2 regions of the Brucella pituitosa genome follow, and region 2 is predicted to be linked to the other one. Evidence: riboswitches for the same ligand, from Rfam matches in the RefSeq annotation. Region 2 holds a riboswitch; the other holds the start of a gene.

Region 1 (7,242 bases), 700 kb from region 2:
GCTGATAGGAGATTGCCAGATCAGCCTGTCCAGCCGCAACCATTTTGGGTGGTACGGATGCATCCGCAGGGGCGATGATTTCCACATCAAGACCCGCATCCTTGAAGTAACCGAGTTTGTCGGCCACGATGATCGGCCCATGATCCGGGTTCACATACCAGTCGAGTATGAGTTTGAATTTATCGTTCGCGTGAGCTGCCTGAGCTGACATCAGGGCAAACGAAGCCGTGGCGCTGAAAAGCGCAGCAAGAGCTAGTTTTTTCATAATTCCTCCGGTTAAACCGTTTGGGTCTGTTTTACGTAAGGTCGAGTAACTTCGATCCATTGCCGTACTCGGGCTTCGGGATCGGGGTTGAGAGTGATGTCAGTGACGACTGAAATTATGTCAGCTCCGGCTTTAAAGACGCCCGGCGCGCGCTCCACATTCATACCGCCAATGCCAACAAGCGGAATATCGCCAAGTTTGGCTTTCCATTGACTGACGCGGTCCAGTCCTTGTTCATGCCATTTCATCTTTTTGAGAATGGTGGGATAGACCGGACCGAGCGCGATATAGGCTGGCTTTAGCGCTAATGCGCGATCAAGCTCCGCCTCATCATGGCTGGATACACCGAGCTTCAAGCCGCCCGCACGGATAGCATCGAGATCGGCGTCATCAAGGTCTTCCTGACCGAGATGTATGAAGTCGCAGCCTTCCTCAATAGCCAGTTTCCAGTAGTCATTGACGATGAGCTGGCAATCATATTGCGCGCAAATTTCGCGTGCTGCGCGGATTTCTGCGCGCAGTTGCGTGTCGTTCTTATCCTTGATGCGCAGCTGCACGAGTTTGATGCCAAGCGGTACCATGCGCTCACACCAACTGGCGCTGTCAAAGATCGGGTAGAACGGATCGAGGAGCATTACAAAAACGCCTTTCCGATGAGGGGAGTGGAGGGGGCTGCCATGTCGCGGGCCTCAATCGGATCGGCTTCATAGGCGATACGACCAGCTTCAACAGCGAGCGCAAAAGCGCGGGCGATAGCGCAAGGATCGCCCGCTTTGGCAACGGCGGTGTTGATCAGCACGGCATCAAAGCCAAGTTCCATTGCGGTTGCAGCGTGCGATGGCACGCCAATACCGGCATCCACGACCAGTGGAATATCGGGGAAATGCGCGCGCATGGTTTTAAGCGCATAAGGATTGTTGAGGCCGCGACCTGAACCAATCGGTGCGCCCCATGGCATCAACACCTTGCAGCCTGCTTCGAGCAGCTTTTCCGCAACTACAAGATCGTCATTCATATAGGGAAAGACCTCAAAGCCTTCATCGCAGAGAATTCGTGCTGCTTCGACCAGCCCGAAAGGATCGGGCTGCAACGTGTCGTGATCGCCGATGACTTCAAGCTTGATCCAGTTGGTGCCGAAAACGTCACGCGCCATTTTTGCCGTGGTCACAGCTTCGCGTGCGGTATGGCACCCGGCAGTATTGGGCAAAACCGAAACACCCAAATCTTTGATGAGCGTCCAGAAATCCTGACCCGCACGCATGTTGCCGCTCTCGCGCCGAAGCGAAACCGTCACGATTTCAGTCTTTGACGAGCGAACGCTGTCAGCAAGAATAGAGGGGGATGGATATTGTGCCGTTCCCAATAGCAGGCGGCTTTCAAATGTTTTTCCGTAAAATTCCAGCATCCTAGCCTCCCTGCATGGGTGCGAGCACTTCGATGCGGTCGCCTTCACCGATCAGGGTGGCTTCGCGTTCGTCGCCTGGGATGAATTCGCCATTGAGCGCGGTTGCCACCACCGCTTCATCAAGTTCGATTTCTGCAAGCAGGGCTGAAAGATTGGTGCTCGTGGTTTCAAAGACCGCGCCGTTTAAAACGATGGTCATGCCAGTTCCTCTAAAAATTCAGGCCTATGTTCGGCTTCAGTTGCAGCCGCAACCGCCATGCGTGCGACCGCAGGCGAGAGCAGAAAGCCGTGCCGATAAAGCCCATTGACATAGATGGTTTGGCCACGTTTGCGCACACGCGGCAGATTGTTGGGGAAGGCCGGGCGGGCATCGACACCGGTTTCCAGAATTTCCGCCTCGCCAAATGCCGGATGCAGCGCATAGGCGGCGCTCAGCATTTCCAGCGTCGAGCGGATGCTGATGCCGCCCCGCTCATCGCTTTCGATCATGGTTGCGCCGATCATGTGGATGCCGTCGCCACGCGGCACGATATAAAGCGGAATGCGTGGATGCAGTAGGCGCACAGGGCGCGAAAGATTGATGTCGCGGGAGCGAACAATAAGCATTTCGCCCTTCACGCCGCGCAGATCCTGCAACTGATCACGCGCCGCAAGACCACGCGCATCGACGGTGATATCGGTGTCGATCTTTACGTCTTTCGCATCCTGTCCCATATGAAATACCACGCCTTTTTTCTGAAGATTCTCGGCAAGTTCAATCAGCGTGTTGCGTGGGTTGAGGTGGCCTTCTTCAGCAAAGAAGAGCCCCTGCCGGAAACGGCCTGCGAGGTCCGGTTCCAGCGCCTCGATCTGTTCCTGATCAATGGTATCAAAGGCCTCCGTCCGACGGGCAAAGCGGCGAAGTTCGGTTGCATCGCGTGTGTGGGATATGACGAGCGTTCCCTTGCGGTGGACGGTTGAAACATGCCGTTCCCACCAGTCAATTGCTTGCTTCCCAAGCCGCACGACTGGTTCTTCCGCACTTTCGCCTTCGCACCATGGGGCGAGCATTCCACCGGCAAACCAGGAGCAGCTGTCGGAACCGATCTCAGTGCTTTTGGCAATGATAGTGACTGCATGTCCCTGATCGCTGAATTCTGTAGCGCAGGCAAGGCCAGCAACACCTGCGCCAATGATGGAGACACGCATCAGACTGTCTCCCACAAATTATGGAAGTGATGCACAGGACCATGCCCGCTGCCGACTTTAAGCTTGTCTGCGTTCTGGATCGCCCCTTGCAGATAGGCGTGGGCCTCGCGGAGTGCTTGCTCAAGAGGGAGATACTTACCAAGTCCGGCTGTAATTGCGGAAGATAGTGTACAACCCGTTCCATGCGTGTTTTGCGTGTAGATGCGCGGTGCTTCAAGCCGGATCGTTGGCTGGTCACTGCGGATCAAAAGGTCCGTACAGATTGCGCCTTCCGCATGTCCGCCTTTCATCAAGACGGCTTTGGCGCCAAGCTTTAGCAAAGCACGGCCCTGTTCCTCTGCCTCGTCTTCATTGCTTGCCATTGGTCCATCGAGAAGGCAGGCAGCTTCCGGTCTGTTGGGGGTTAAAATGGCTGCAAGCGGGATCAGCTTTTCGCGCAGGATCGAAATAGCATCTTCACTCAACAAGCGATCACCTGATTTGGCGATCATCACCGGATCAAGAACGATAGGGCCGGAAAAATGCTCGAGGCCTCGCGCAATTGCCTGAATGGTCCGGGGAACCGAGACCATGCCAATCTTGACCGCAGCGACATTGAGATCGCTGAAAACCGCATCGATTTGTCCGGCGACAATTTCCGGTGGCACATCATGCACCGCTGTTACAGCACGTGTATTCTGCACCGTGACGGCGGCAATGACGCTGGCGCCATAGACGCCGAGTGCCGAGAATGTTTTCAGATCGGCCTGAATGCCCGCGCCTCCGCTGCTGTCAGAGCCCGCAATAGTCACGCATATGGGCACGGATGCCGCACTGCTGTTTGGTGTAGTTCGGGAGAAACTGTTTTTTTGGTCCATCATGACGTCTCTCATTCCGAACGGAAAAATGAGACGTCATGAACCTGTTTGGAGCTTGAACTCCGATGAGGGAACTCCCTCGGTCGCGACGCGTCAAACTCCGTTCCCTACGCAGGTATTACCCGGATCAGGTTCAATGGGTTAACGCGATCAGCGTCTCTCAGCCTTTTGTGTCGCAATATCGGACGGAAAACCGCTAAGCACTTTTCCTGATATTGCTTCGAAGGCACCCCAACGAATTTTGCGCTTTAAGGCATAGGCCGGAACGGCAGGCCGGTCAAGAGACAGAGCAAAGCTCTCAAAAATTCAAAATCACAGGTGCTAATTTAGCGATTCCTATAATTTGTATATAATTTGTTAAAATTATACGCAGTAAGCTATCCACGGGATTGTTTCGTCCTGCTACAGACAGTTTGGTCTGATTCTCCAGACACGAGAACAGAGAACATCCAGTCAGGATTAGTCTGATGAGGGGACAATGATGAGGAAGCGGGAAGCCGGTCAGGCTCGCTCGGATGGTGCCATGACGCGCACCTCCGAAGAAGATTTCCGCGTTCTTTTTACAACCCATCCGACGCCGATGTGGGTCTATGATCCTGAAACGCTGCATTTCATTGTCATGAATGAAGCGGCCCATGGGCTCTATGGTTATTCCGTTGACGAAATACCCGGCATGACGGTGCTGGACATCCGCCCACAGACCGAACGTGACAGAATGTTTGCCGCAGTGCGCGACAGGAGTGATCTGGAACGCCCCGAGCGCTGGCAGCATTTGAAAGCCAACGGCCAGACCATCGATGTTCTGACTTACGGGCGTCAGGTTATTTTTGATGGAAAGCAGGCGATCCTGGCAATTGTGCAGGATATTACCGAGCTGGAAGAAGCTAACCGGCAGGCAAATCATGTGCAGTCCCTGCTCGACAGTCTCATCAATAATTTGCCGCTTGGCGTGTTCGTCAAGGACATGAAGGATCAGGGGCGTTACCTCCTCTACAATCAGGCGGCGTCCAGCATCAGCGGGCACGATATTGATCGAGTTATCGGTTCGATTGACGCAGAAATCTTTCCGATTGAGGAAGCAAAGCTTCTGACCCAGCAGGATCGTCGGGCCATGCGCCGCGGCAATGTATTGACGGTTGAACGCGATATCCGTTGCGCGGATGGTAAGCCGCGCCGGATGCGGATTATAAAACGCTCGATCCCTCCGATAGAGGGCGATCAGCCGCGTTATCTCATTGGATTGATAGAGGATACAACAGAGCAGCGGCAGATTGAGGAACGCATGGCCCATGTTGCCATGCATGACAGTCTGACGGATTTGCCTAACCGTGCCTATTTCTCGCAGCATATGGCCGGGGTGTTGAAAAAGAGAGACCGCGCTCCTGCATTCGCGCTGTTTTATCTCGACATTGATCATTTCAAGACCATCAACGACAGCAGAGGTCACCAGATTGGCGATCTGCTTCTCCAACAGGTTGCGGTTCGTCTCAAGAATATCATCAGTGATCAGTTTATCGCGCGGCTTGGAGGCGATGAATTCGCCATCATTTATCACTGCGATACGGTTGAACAGATTGCCATGTTTGCCGACCGTCTCCTTTCGGCATTTCAGGATCCATTCGATCTGGGCGATATCTCGGAATTTGTGACATGTAGCATCGGTATTGCGCAGGCGCCTATGCATGGTGACGATCCCGATGTGTTGATGCGGAATGTCGATCTTGCACTTTATGCGGCCAAGGCAGATGGCAGACGGACCTTCTGCTTTTATCAGCATTCCCTGCGCCTTGCCGTTGAGAAACGTCATGCCATGACGACCGACTTGCGGCTGGCTTTGGCAGCGCAGCAGTTCGAGTTGCATTATCAGCCGATATTCAATCTTGAAACCGGACGTATATCCGGTTTTGAAGCCTTGCTACGTTGGTATCATCCCGTATTGGGCATGGTCTCCCCGGTTGAATTTATTCCGATTGCCGAAGAGGCAGGACTAATCGGCCCCATCGGTGATTGGGTTCTTGGCGAGGCATGTCGGGAGGCAGCTTCATGGCCCGACGACATCAAGGTCTCGGTCAATCTTTCTCCGGTCCAGTTCAATCAATGCACGCTGCTTGATTCCGTGAAGGACGCATTGCTTACAGCGCGGCTTTCACCGGATCGTCTCGAGCTGGAAATTACGGAATCGGTCTTTCTGCAAAACAGCAAGCACAATACTGAGCTGCTGTTCGAGTTACGCCGATTGGGTGTACGCATTGCCATGGATGATTTTGGCACCGGTTATTCATCTCTGAGCTATCTGCGTTCTTTTCCTTTTGACAAGATCAAGGTTGACCGGAGCTTCGTTTCCGGCATTGAAATTGATAGCCGTGATCTGGCGATTATTCAGGCTGTCGCAACGCTTGGAGCGGGCTTCAAGATTGTCACAACCGCCGAAGGGGTTGAAACAACACAACAGCTTGAATGTCTGCGTAAACAGAATTTCGGTGAAGTGCAGGGCTTCCTCATGGGACGCCCGATGCCTGCAGCCGACGTGCTGGAATTCATCCAGACCCGTTGCGGATCGATCCTCGCGACGATGCAGCCACAGAACGAAATGGCAGTCTGAAAATCATTCCATATTAAGGCTTGACCTTCCAACGGTGGGAAGGGTTATTTATTGTGCAACTCGTAATATCGCTCCTCACAACAGGGGCTGAAAGGGATTGCCATGAACAAGCCAGTCAAACCCGAAAACACAAGTTTTGCCATTCCCGTTGAGGGCATGAGCTGCGCGTCCTGTGTGTCTTCCATTGAGAAAGCCGTTGCGAAAGTGCCGGGCGTTGAAAAGGTTCTGGTCAATCTTGCGACCGAACGCGCTGATGTAACCTTTAAAGCAGCCCCCGATATGCCTGCGGTCATCGATGCCATCCGCAAGGCCGGTTACGACGTACCATCCAGGAGCGCCGATCTCGCTATCGAAGGCATGACCTGTGCGTCCTGTGTCAGCAAAGTTGAAAAGGCATTGAACGCCGTTCCGGGTGTTACCCGCGCCAGTGTCAATCTTGCGACCGAGCGTGCACATGTAGAGCTTGCGGGTCAGGTGCCACTCAGCGACCTTATCAAGGCTGTCAAAACTGCAGGCTATGAGGCTCGTTCGCTTGATGAAGTGCGCAGCGATGCGAAGCAGGAAACGCAATCTGACAAGCGCGATGCCGAAGCGCTCGAGCTGAAGAAGAACGTGATCCTTGCCGCAGTTCTGACGCTGCCGGTTTTCATTCTTGAAATGGGATCGCATATCGTTCCCGCTATGCACATGTTCGTCATGAACACAATCGGAATGCAGAACAGCTGGTATTTCCAGTTCGTTCTCACCACACTGGTGCTGTTCGGCCCCGGAATGCGCTTTTTCAAGAAAGGCATTCCCGCATTGCTGCGTGGCACACCGGACATGAATTCTCTGGTGGTGGTCGGAACGGCAGCTGCATGGGGCTTCTCGGTCGTTGCAACCTTCTGGTCTGATATTCTGCCCGAAGGCACAGTGAATGTTTACT
Region 2 (7,242 bases):
TTCTTTTGAGAATGAGCGTTGCAATCTCGACTTTCTCGTGACAGAGCTGAAACTACTTGTGATTTATGACAAAAATCCTACTCAAGAAGCTGCTCGATGTCGTCTGACCCGTCCTTTTCCCCCGTCCACCAGATCAATGGCGATCTCAGCCTCGGCCTCCTTCTGACCGCCGATCATGCACGCCGCGATTTGCCGACTGAATATGGCAGTCTGGGTCTGGACCAAAGCGAGTTTGAACGACATATCGCTTATGATATCGGCGTTGAGGAGTTAACACGGCAACTGGCAGAAAAGATTGGTGCGCCTGCGGTCATGGGCGGCTTTTCGCGCCTGCTGATTGATCCCAATCGCGGTGAAGATGACCCGACCCTCATCATGCAATTGTCGGACGGCGCGGTCATTTCCGGCAATTATCCGATGACAGCGGACGAGCGCGAAAAGCGCCTCGATAACTTCTACCGTCCCTATCATGACGCAGTCGCATCCGTGAGCACCCGGGTCGCACTTGCGAGTGGCAAAGCGCCTTTTGTTGTTTCCATCCATTCCTTCACGCCAAACTGGCGTGGCAAGGATCGGCCATGGCACATCGGTCTTCTATGGGATTCCGATCCGCGCGCGATTACTCCGCTCCTTACAATGCTACGCGACGAGCCCGGCCTCATCGTCGGCGACAACGAGCCATATAATGGCGCGTTGAAAAACGATGCCATGTATCGTCATGCAACCAGCCGCGGCTATGCACATGTGCTCATTGAAGTACGACAGGATCTGATTGCAGAAAAAGCCGGCGCGACCGAGTGGGCCGAGCGACTGGCACCGATGCTCAGCGCCATCAACGCACTGCCGGAAATCCATGAAATCCGGCATTTTGGTTCGCGAACAGGGCCTATCGATTAATCGCCTTTACCCGCTATCCACAGCCAAAAGACGATAAATGGCCGCAAAGCCTCTTAATTTTGCCCGCGACTCGCAGGAAAAACGTTTCAGACTTTCGACAACCGCGCTGTTCCTCTACAGCATGTCGCAGAAAAGTTGGAACCGGCTTTCCGGTGACGATACGCGTGTCGAAACAAACCGCTATTGCTTGCATTCATAATCGACTTTGAATTGGAGAAACCCGTGAGCGACGACATTACCAGCGAAGCCCAGACAATTGCTGTTGGCCAGTTGCGTGCTTTCATCGAGCGCATTGAGCGTCTTGAAGAAGAAAAAAAGACCATCGGCGACGATATCAAGGAAGTTTACGCGGAATTGAAGGGTTCGGGGTTTGACAGCAAGGTCGTAAGGACCATTATTCGTCTGCGTAAAAAAGAAGACCATGAACGTCAGGAAGAAGAAGCCATGCTCCAGCTTTATATGGATGCATTGGGCATGGGCTGACTTTAAGGGCCCAACTCTCTTCCTGAAATCGTAACCCTGCGGGTCCGTGAGGAACCGTATGCTCAGGAAGGGGATAGGGTCCATGGAGTTTAGAAAGCTCGGACGTACTGAACTCGAGGTTTCGCCGCTTTGTTTTGGCGGCAACGTATTTGGATGGACGGTCGACGAAGCAACGTCATTTTCGCTTCTCGACCGTTTTGTCGACGCAGGACTTAATTTCATCGACACAGCGGATGTCTATTCCGCATGGGCGACCGGCAATGTTGGCGGAGAATCCGAAACCATTATCGGAAACTGGCTGAAATCCCGCGGCCTGCGCCATAAAGTCGTTATCGCTACCAAGGTCGGCTCAGAAATGGGGCCGGACGAAAAAGGCCTTTCTCCCAGCTATATCCGCAAAGCCGTCGACGCCTCCCTCAAGCGGCTGCAAACCGACTATATCGATCTTTATCAGTCCCACTGGGATGATCCGGAAACACCCTTCGAGGATGTACTGGGAACCTATAAAGAGCTCATCGCAGCGGGCAAGGTGCGCGCTATCGGCGCATCCAACCTCACGCCGCAACGTCTTGCTGAGGCGCTTGATACGTCGAGCAAACACAATCTGCCACGCTATGAAACGTTGCAGCCGCTTTACAATCTCTATGATCGTTCTGATTTTGAAAGCGGGCTTGAAGCCATCTGCCGCGATAATGAGCTGGGCGTCATTCCCTATTACTCGCTCGCATCCGGCTTCCTGACGGGTAAATACCGTTCAAAGGATGATCTTGGACAGAGTGCGCGCGGCGCGGCCGTCGAAAAATACCTCACCGATCGTGGGTCGCGTATCATTGCGGCGCTCGACCAGGTGGCCCGCGCAAATGATGCCACCCCTGCACAGATTGCGATTGCCTGGCTGATCGCTCATCCGGCGATCACGGCCCCCATAGCCAGCGCAACGCGTTCTGCTCAGCTTGGTGAACTGATCGATGCAACACAGATCAAACTGGATGCAGAAGCTATCGCGCTGCTCAACAAGGCAAGTGCCTAGGATCTGTCGTCGAGGGATAAGAAATTATCCCTCGATCTCTTCTCTCAACATTTCAAGTTCCAGCCATTCTTCTTCCATGGCTGAATGTTCAGAACGCTTTTTTTCGAGAAGATCGGCGGTCTTGGCAAAAAGCGTCGGGTCTTTGGCGTAAAGCTGCGGATCGGCCAGCTTCCCTTCCAGCACAGTGATTTCCTTAGCCAGCACATCCATTTTGCCGGGCAGACTTTCAAGTGCAAATTTCTGCTTGTAGGAAAGCTTGCGCTTTTCCTCGCGCTTGGGCTGCACAGCCTCATTGCCCTTGTCGCCAGCCTTGTCGTCAGCCTTGTCGTCGGCGCGTGCGGCAGCTGCCTTCACATTGCGTCGTGCCAAGGCCTGCTCTTTGCGTTGAGCCATCATATCGGCATAGCCGCCGGCATATTCGAGCCAGTTACCATCACCTTCTGGCGCAATCACAGAGGTCACGGTACGATCAAGAAAATCACGATCATGGCTGACGAGAATGACTGTGCCCGGAAAGCCTGCAACCAGTTCCTGCAAAAGATCGAGCGTTTCCATATCAAGATCGTTGGTCGGCTCATCAAGGATCAGCAGATTGGCCGGTCTTGCCAGAACACGCGCCAGCATGAGACGCGCTCTTTCACCACCTGACAGTTCTCGGATCGGCGTGCGTATCTGTTCAGGCTGGAAAAGAAAGTCCTTCATGTAAGAAACGACATGGCGCTGCTCACCATTGACGATGAGGCTTTCGCCGCGACCATCGGTCAGATAATGCGCCAGCGTATCATCCAGATTGAGGCTTTCACGCTTCTGATCAAGCTCGGCCATTTCGAGATTGACACCAAGGCGCAAAGTGCCTGAATCGGGCTGAAGCTTGCCAGTAAGCATTGACAAAAGTGTGGTCTTGCCTGCCCCGTTAGGACCAACAAGCCCGATCCGGTCACCGCGTTGAACACGAGTCGAAAAATCTCGGACCAGTACGCGCTCATCATAAGCTTTGTTGAGCTTTTTCGCTTCAATGACAAGCTTGCCGGATTCCTTGGAATCGCTTGCTGCAAGAACAGCAGTGCCTTGCGCCTTGCGATGATTACGAAACTCCGAGCGCATCGAGTGCAACTCGCCAAGACGGCGCATATTGCGCTTGCGACGTGCTGTTACGCCATAGCGCAGCCAATGCTCTTCGCGCGCAATCTGACGGCCAAGCTTGTGATGATCGCGCTCTTCTTCTTCAAGAACCTTGTCGCGCCATTCTTCAAAATGCCCAAAGCCCTGATCGATACGACGCGTAATACCGCGATCAAGCCACACCGTCGAACGGCTGACATTTTCGAGAAAACGGCGGTCATGCGAGATCAGCACGATGGCCGAACGAATCTGACGCAGCTCGTCTTCCAGCCATTCGATGGTGTTAAGATCGAGATGGTTCGTCGGTTCATCAAGCAACAGCACGTCAGGCTGTGGCGCGATCACGCGTGCAAGAGCCGCACGGCGCGCTTCACCACCAGACAGATGATCCGGCTTTTCTTCGCCGGTCAGCCCCAGATGCTCAAGAAGGTAGGTTACACGATGCGGATCGTCCGCCGGTCCAAGACCAGCTTCAACATAAGCGCGCACATTGGCAAACCCATCAAGGTCCGGCACCTGCGGCAGATAACGAACCGTCGCGCCTGGATGCTTGAAGACTTCGCCCGAGGTCGGCTCGACCATGCTGGCCGCGATTTTCAGCAAAGTAGACTTGCCTGAACCGTTTCGGCCGACCAGCGCAATGCGGTCGCCCTCACTCACAGAAAGGGCAGCTTCCTCCAGAAGCGGTGTTCCGCCAAAGGTAAGCTTGATCTGGTCGAGGCGAAGAAGCGGAGGTGCCATGGTTCTCTTTGAAAAAAGCGGTTGAAAATTCCGCCCTGCTTGTCGGGGACAAAAGTCATTCTGTCAAATGGAACCGTCAAAAAACGAACAGGCCGGGTTTCCCCGGCCTGTTCTTTAAACTTTGATACCGCTAAACGGTCGATAGCGTCTTAGTTACAAGGCGCTTCGTAAACGCGGCCGTAATTATCGCGGTAACGGCAATACTGAACATTGTTACGGGTTGTCGCAGCACCGAGAAGCGTACCACCGACAGCACCAATGGCAGCGCCGGTCAGAGCACCGCGACCGTTACCACCAATTGCGCCACCAGCGAGCGCACCAAGAGCAGCACCACCAACACCATAACCAGCGGTACGCTGTTCAGCCGTCGTGCATGCTGCCGTTGAGAACGCAAGCGCACCGACGATTGCAATCATGGAAAGACGTGATTTCATGAAACAATCTCCTACTAGAGTTACACCAACACCGACTTTGCGTCCCCAATTTCGGCGTAAAGCAGATCATACCCGCTTGATCCATTTACAATACGTTTCGACTGTCAGCGTCAAGCAGTTTCAATTTTTAAGGTTAGCAGCTGCCCTGAAAATGAGCCTCCTCACTCAAGTTCGCTACAAGTATCGCAAGGCCTGAACGTGCGGAAACACAAAGAGTTCCACGTACAATATTGGATACCGTCCATGACGACCCGAACGGCAAGGTCACATTGTCTAACGGCCACTCGGCATTTGTGATTGAAAACCCTTCAACGGTGCAGAAATTCACAACACTAAATGACGTGCCATCCGGGAAATCATAAACATGGTCTCCCGCAACCAATGGCCATGCTTCCTCAACCCCGCTCGACAGAAGAATGTCTCTGCCTTTTGCCACCTGCGCCGTCGCCATCGTCAGATGCAGAAGCGTGTGATCCGTGCGCGAGCCACCAAATGCACCACAGAGAATGACCTTCTTCGCTCCGCGTTCAAAGGCTTCCTCAAGTGCAAGTTCACCGTCCGTCATATCCTTGGCAGCGGGGAAGGCTCTTTGCGGCACATGCGCATATTTTTCTTTCAATGCTCCCGAGGTCGAATCGAAGTCTCCCAACCAAAGCTCAGGCTCAACACCAAGGGCTTCCGCATGGCGCATACCGCCGTCCGCGGCAAGAACCCGTGCACCAGCTATCTGCCGTTTCAAACGTTCAGTGACGACGAGATCGCCGCCGAGAAGAATAACAAATGTGCTCATAAGTCGCTCATAACACGTGGCATTTGTCCTCGAAAGCCTGCATCTTGATCATCGCCATCTCTTGCCCTTCTGTTTGCAAGGCACTATTGTCGACCTCGCTCTAACGGGGTGCCATTCAACCATTGAATGGCTGAGAAGCCGCACTCCGGCTAACCCGCTGAACCTGATCCGGCTTGTACCGGCGGAGGGATTAGATGCTGCCCGATTTATCGATAACGGCGCTCAATCCTTTAAATAAAAGAAAGGACTTGCCGTTATGCGGCTTTTATCTCTGCTCACCTTATCGCTCTCTGCGGCTTTCGCCTTTGCGCCTCACGCTCAGGCAAAAGATAAGCTCACCATTTACACCTATGACAGTTTCGTTTCCGAATGGGGTCCAGGTCCCAAGGTGAAGGAAAATTTTGAGAAGGAATGCGATTGCGAACTGGAATGGATTGCATCAGCTGACGGTGTCGCCCTTCTCAACCGTCTGAAGCTCGAAGGCGGTAATACAAAAGCCGACATCGTGCTCGGTCTCGACACGAACCTGACAACAGAAGCACATGCCACCGGCTATTTCGCGCCAAGTGGCATTGATCTGTCCAATGTCAAAGTGCCGGGTGACTTCAAGGACGATGCTTTCGTGCCTTATGATTATGGCTACTTCGCTATCGTCTATGATTCCGAAAAACTGCCCAACCCGCCGCAAAGCCTGAAAGAACTGATCGAAGGTGATCCGTCACAGAAAATCGTCATTCAGGACCCGCGGACATCAACACCCGGCCTTGGCATTCTGCTGTGGATCAAATCGGTCTATGGCGATCAGGCGGGTGAAGCCTGGGAAAAACTGCAAAAGCGCATCCTGACGGTTACACCGGGCTGGTCGGAAGCCTATGGTCTCTTCACCAAGGGCGAAGCGCCGATGGTGCTCTCTTACACAACGTCGCCTGCCTATCACATGATTGCGGAAAACACCGAGCGCTACAAGGCACTGGCCTATCCGGAAGGCAATTACCTTCAGATTGAACTTGCTGCACAGACCACAACCGGTGCGAAAAACCCACTGGCTCAGAAGTTTCTTACCTTCATGACTGGTCCCGGTTTTCAGGATGTGATCCCTGAAACCAACTGGATGTATCCGGCAGGCAAGACTTCACAGCCACTTGCTCCGGCTTTCGACAAGCTGCCAAAGCCTGAAAAAACACTTCTGATCCCAGCCGATGAAGTTGCGAAAAACCGCAAAGCTTGGGTTGATGAATGGCTTGCAGCCTCCAGCAAATGAGCAAACCGCTGACCATCGGCCATCCAAGACAAATGCCTGCGATCAAACCACTCGCAGGCATACTGGCGCTTGGCTTTCTGGCGGTTCTGGTCGGCGGCTCGCTGCTGGCTCTGGCGATGGAAGCCAGTGGCTTCAGCACTGACGTCTATTTCGATAGCTACCTACTGCGGGTAGCCCGTTTCACGATCCTGCAAGCGGCAGCATCAAGCCTTCTATCCGTGCTGTTCGCAATTCCTGTGGCGCGCGCGCTTTACTCGGAAGCGAGCTTTCCGGGACGCAGCTTCATTCTGCGTCTCTTTGCTCTGCCGCTGGCGCTGCCCGCCCTTGTGACTGTGCTTGGCATCACCAGCATTTATGGTCGCAATGGTTTCATTGCGCAGCTTTCGCAATCGGCTGGCTACCCGGTCTCGCCCGATATTTACGGCATCACCGGCATTCTTATTGCGCATGTGTTTTTCAACATGCCACTGGCGGTCCGGCTCAT

What was found. Region 2 has a riboswitch for thiamine pyrophosphate ahead of thiB (thiamine ABC transporter substrate binding subunit). Riboswitches for the same ligand answer to the same signal wherever they lie in the genome.
Region 1: it holds a riboswitch for thiamine pyrophosphate, as region 2 does, so the genes downstream of both, thiD (bifunctional hydroxymethylpyrimidine kinase/phosphomethylpyrimidine kinase) here and thiB (thiamine ABC transporter substrate binding subunit) in region 2, are expected to answer to the same signal.

What each region holds. Positions count from the first base shown of each region.
Region 1 covers NZ_OZ264092.1:1,741,840-1,749,081, forward strand. Annotated here, with positions in the region: gene ACSME1_RS08340 (ABC transporter substrate-binding protein) at 1-265, opposite strand, end outside; gene ACSME1_RS08345 (thiamine phosphate synthase) at 277-900, opposite strand; gene ACSME1_RS08350 (thiazole synthase) at 900-1,670, opposite strand; gene thiS (sulfur carrier protein ThiS) at 1,672-1,869, opposite strand; gene thiO (glycine oxidase ThiO) at 1,866-2,858, opposite strand; gene thiD (bifunctional hydroxymethylpyrimidine kinase/phosphomethylpyrimidine kinase) at 2,858-3,715, opposite strand; TPP riboswitch at 3,803-3,959, opposite strand; gene ACSME1_RS08370 (putative bifunctional diguanylate cyclase/phosphodiesterase) at 4,197-6,317, shown strand; gene ACSME1_RS08375 (heavy metal translocating P-type ATPase) at 6,420-7,242, shown strand, end outside.
Region 2 covers NZ_OZ264092.1:1,044,720-1,051,961, forward strand. Annotated here, with positions in the region: gene ACSME1_RS05080 (N-formylglutamate amidohydrolase) at 97-897, shown strand; gene ACSME1_RS05085 (DUF2312 domain-containing protein) at 1,120-1,380, shown strand; gene ACSME1_RS05090 (aldo/keto reductase) at 1,463-2,410, shown strand; gene ACSME1_RS05095 (ABC-F family ATP-binding cassette domain-containing protein) at 2,435-4,273, opposite strand; gene ACSME1_RS05100 (glycine zipper domain-containing protein) at 4,423-4,707, opposite strand; gene ACSME1_RS05105 (thiamine diphosphokinase) at 4,841-5,497, opposite strand; TPP riboswitch at 5,592-5,704, shown strand; gene thiB (thiamine ABC transporter substrate binding subunit) at 5,754-6,758, shown strand; gene thiP (thiamine/thiamine pyrophosphate ABC transporter permease ThiP) at 6,734-7,242, shown strand, end outside.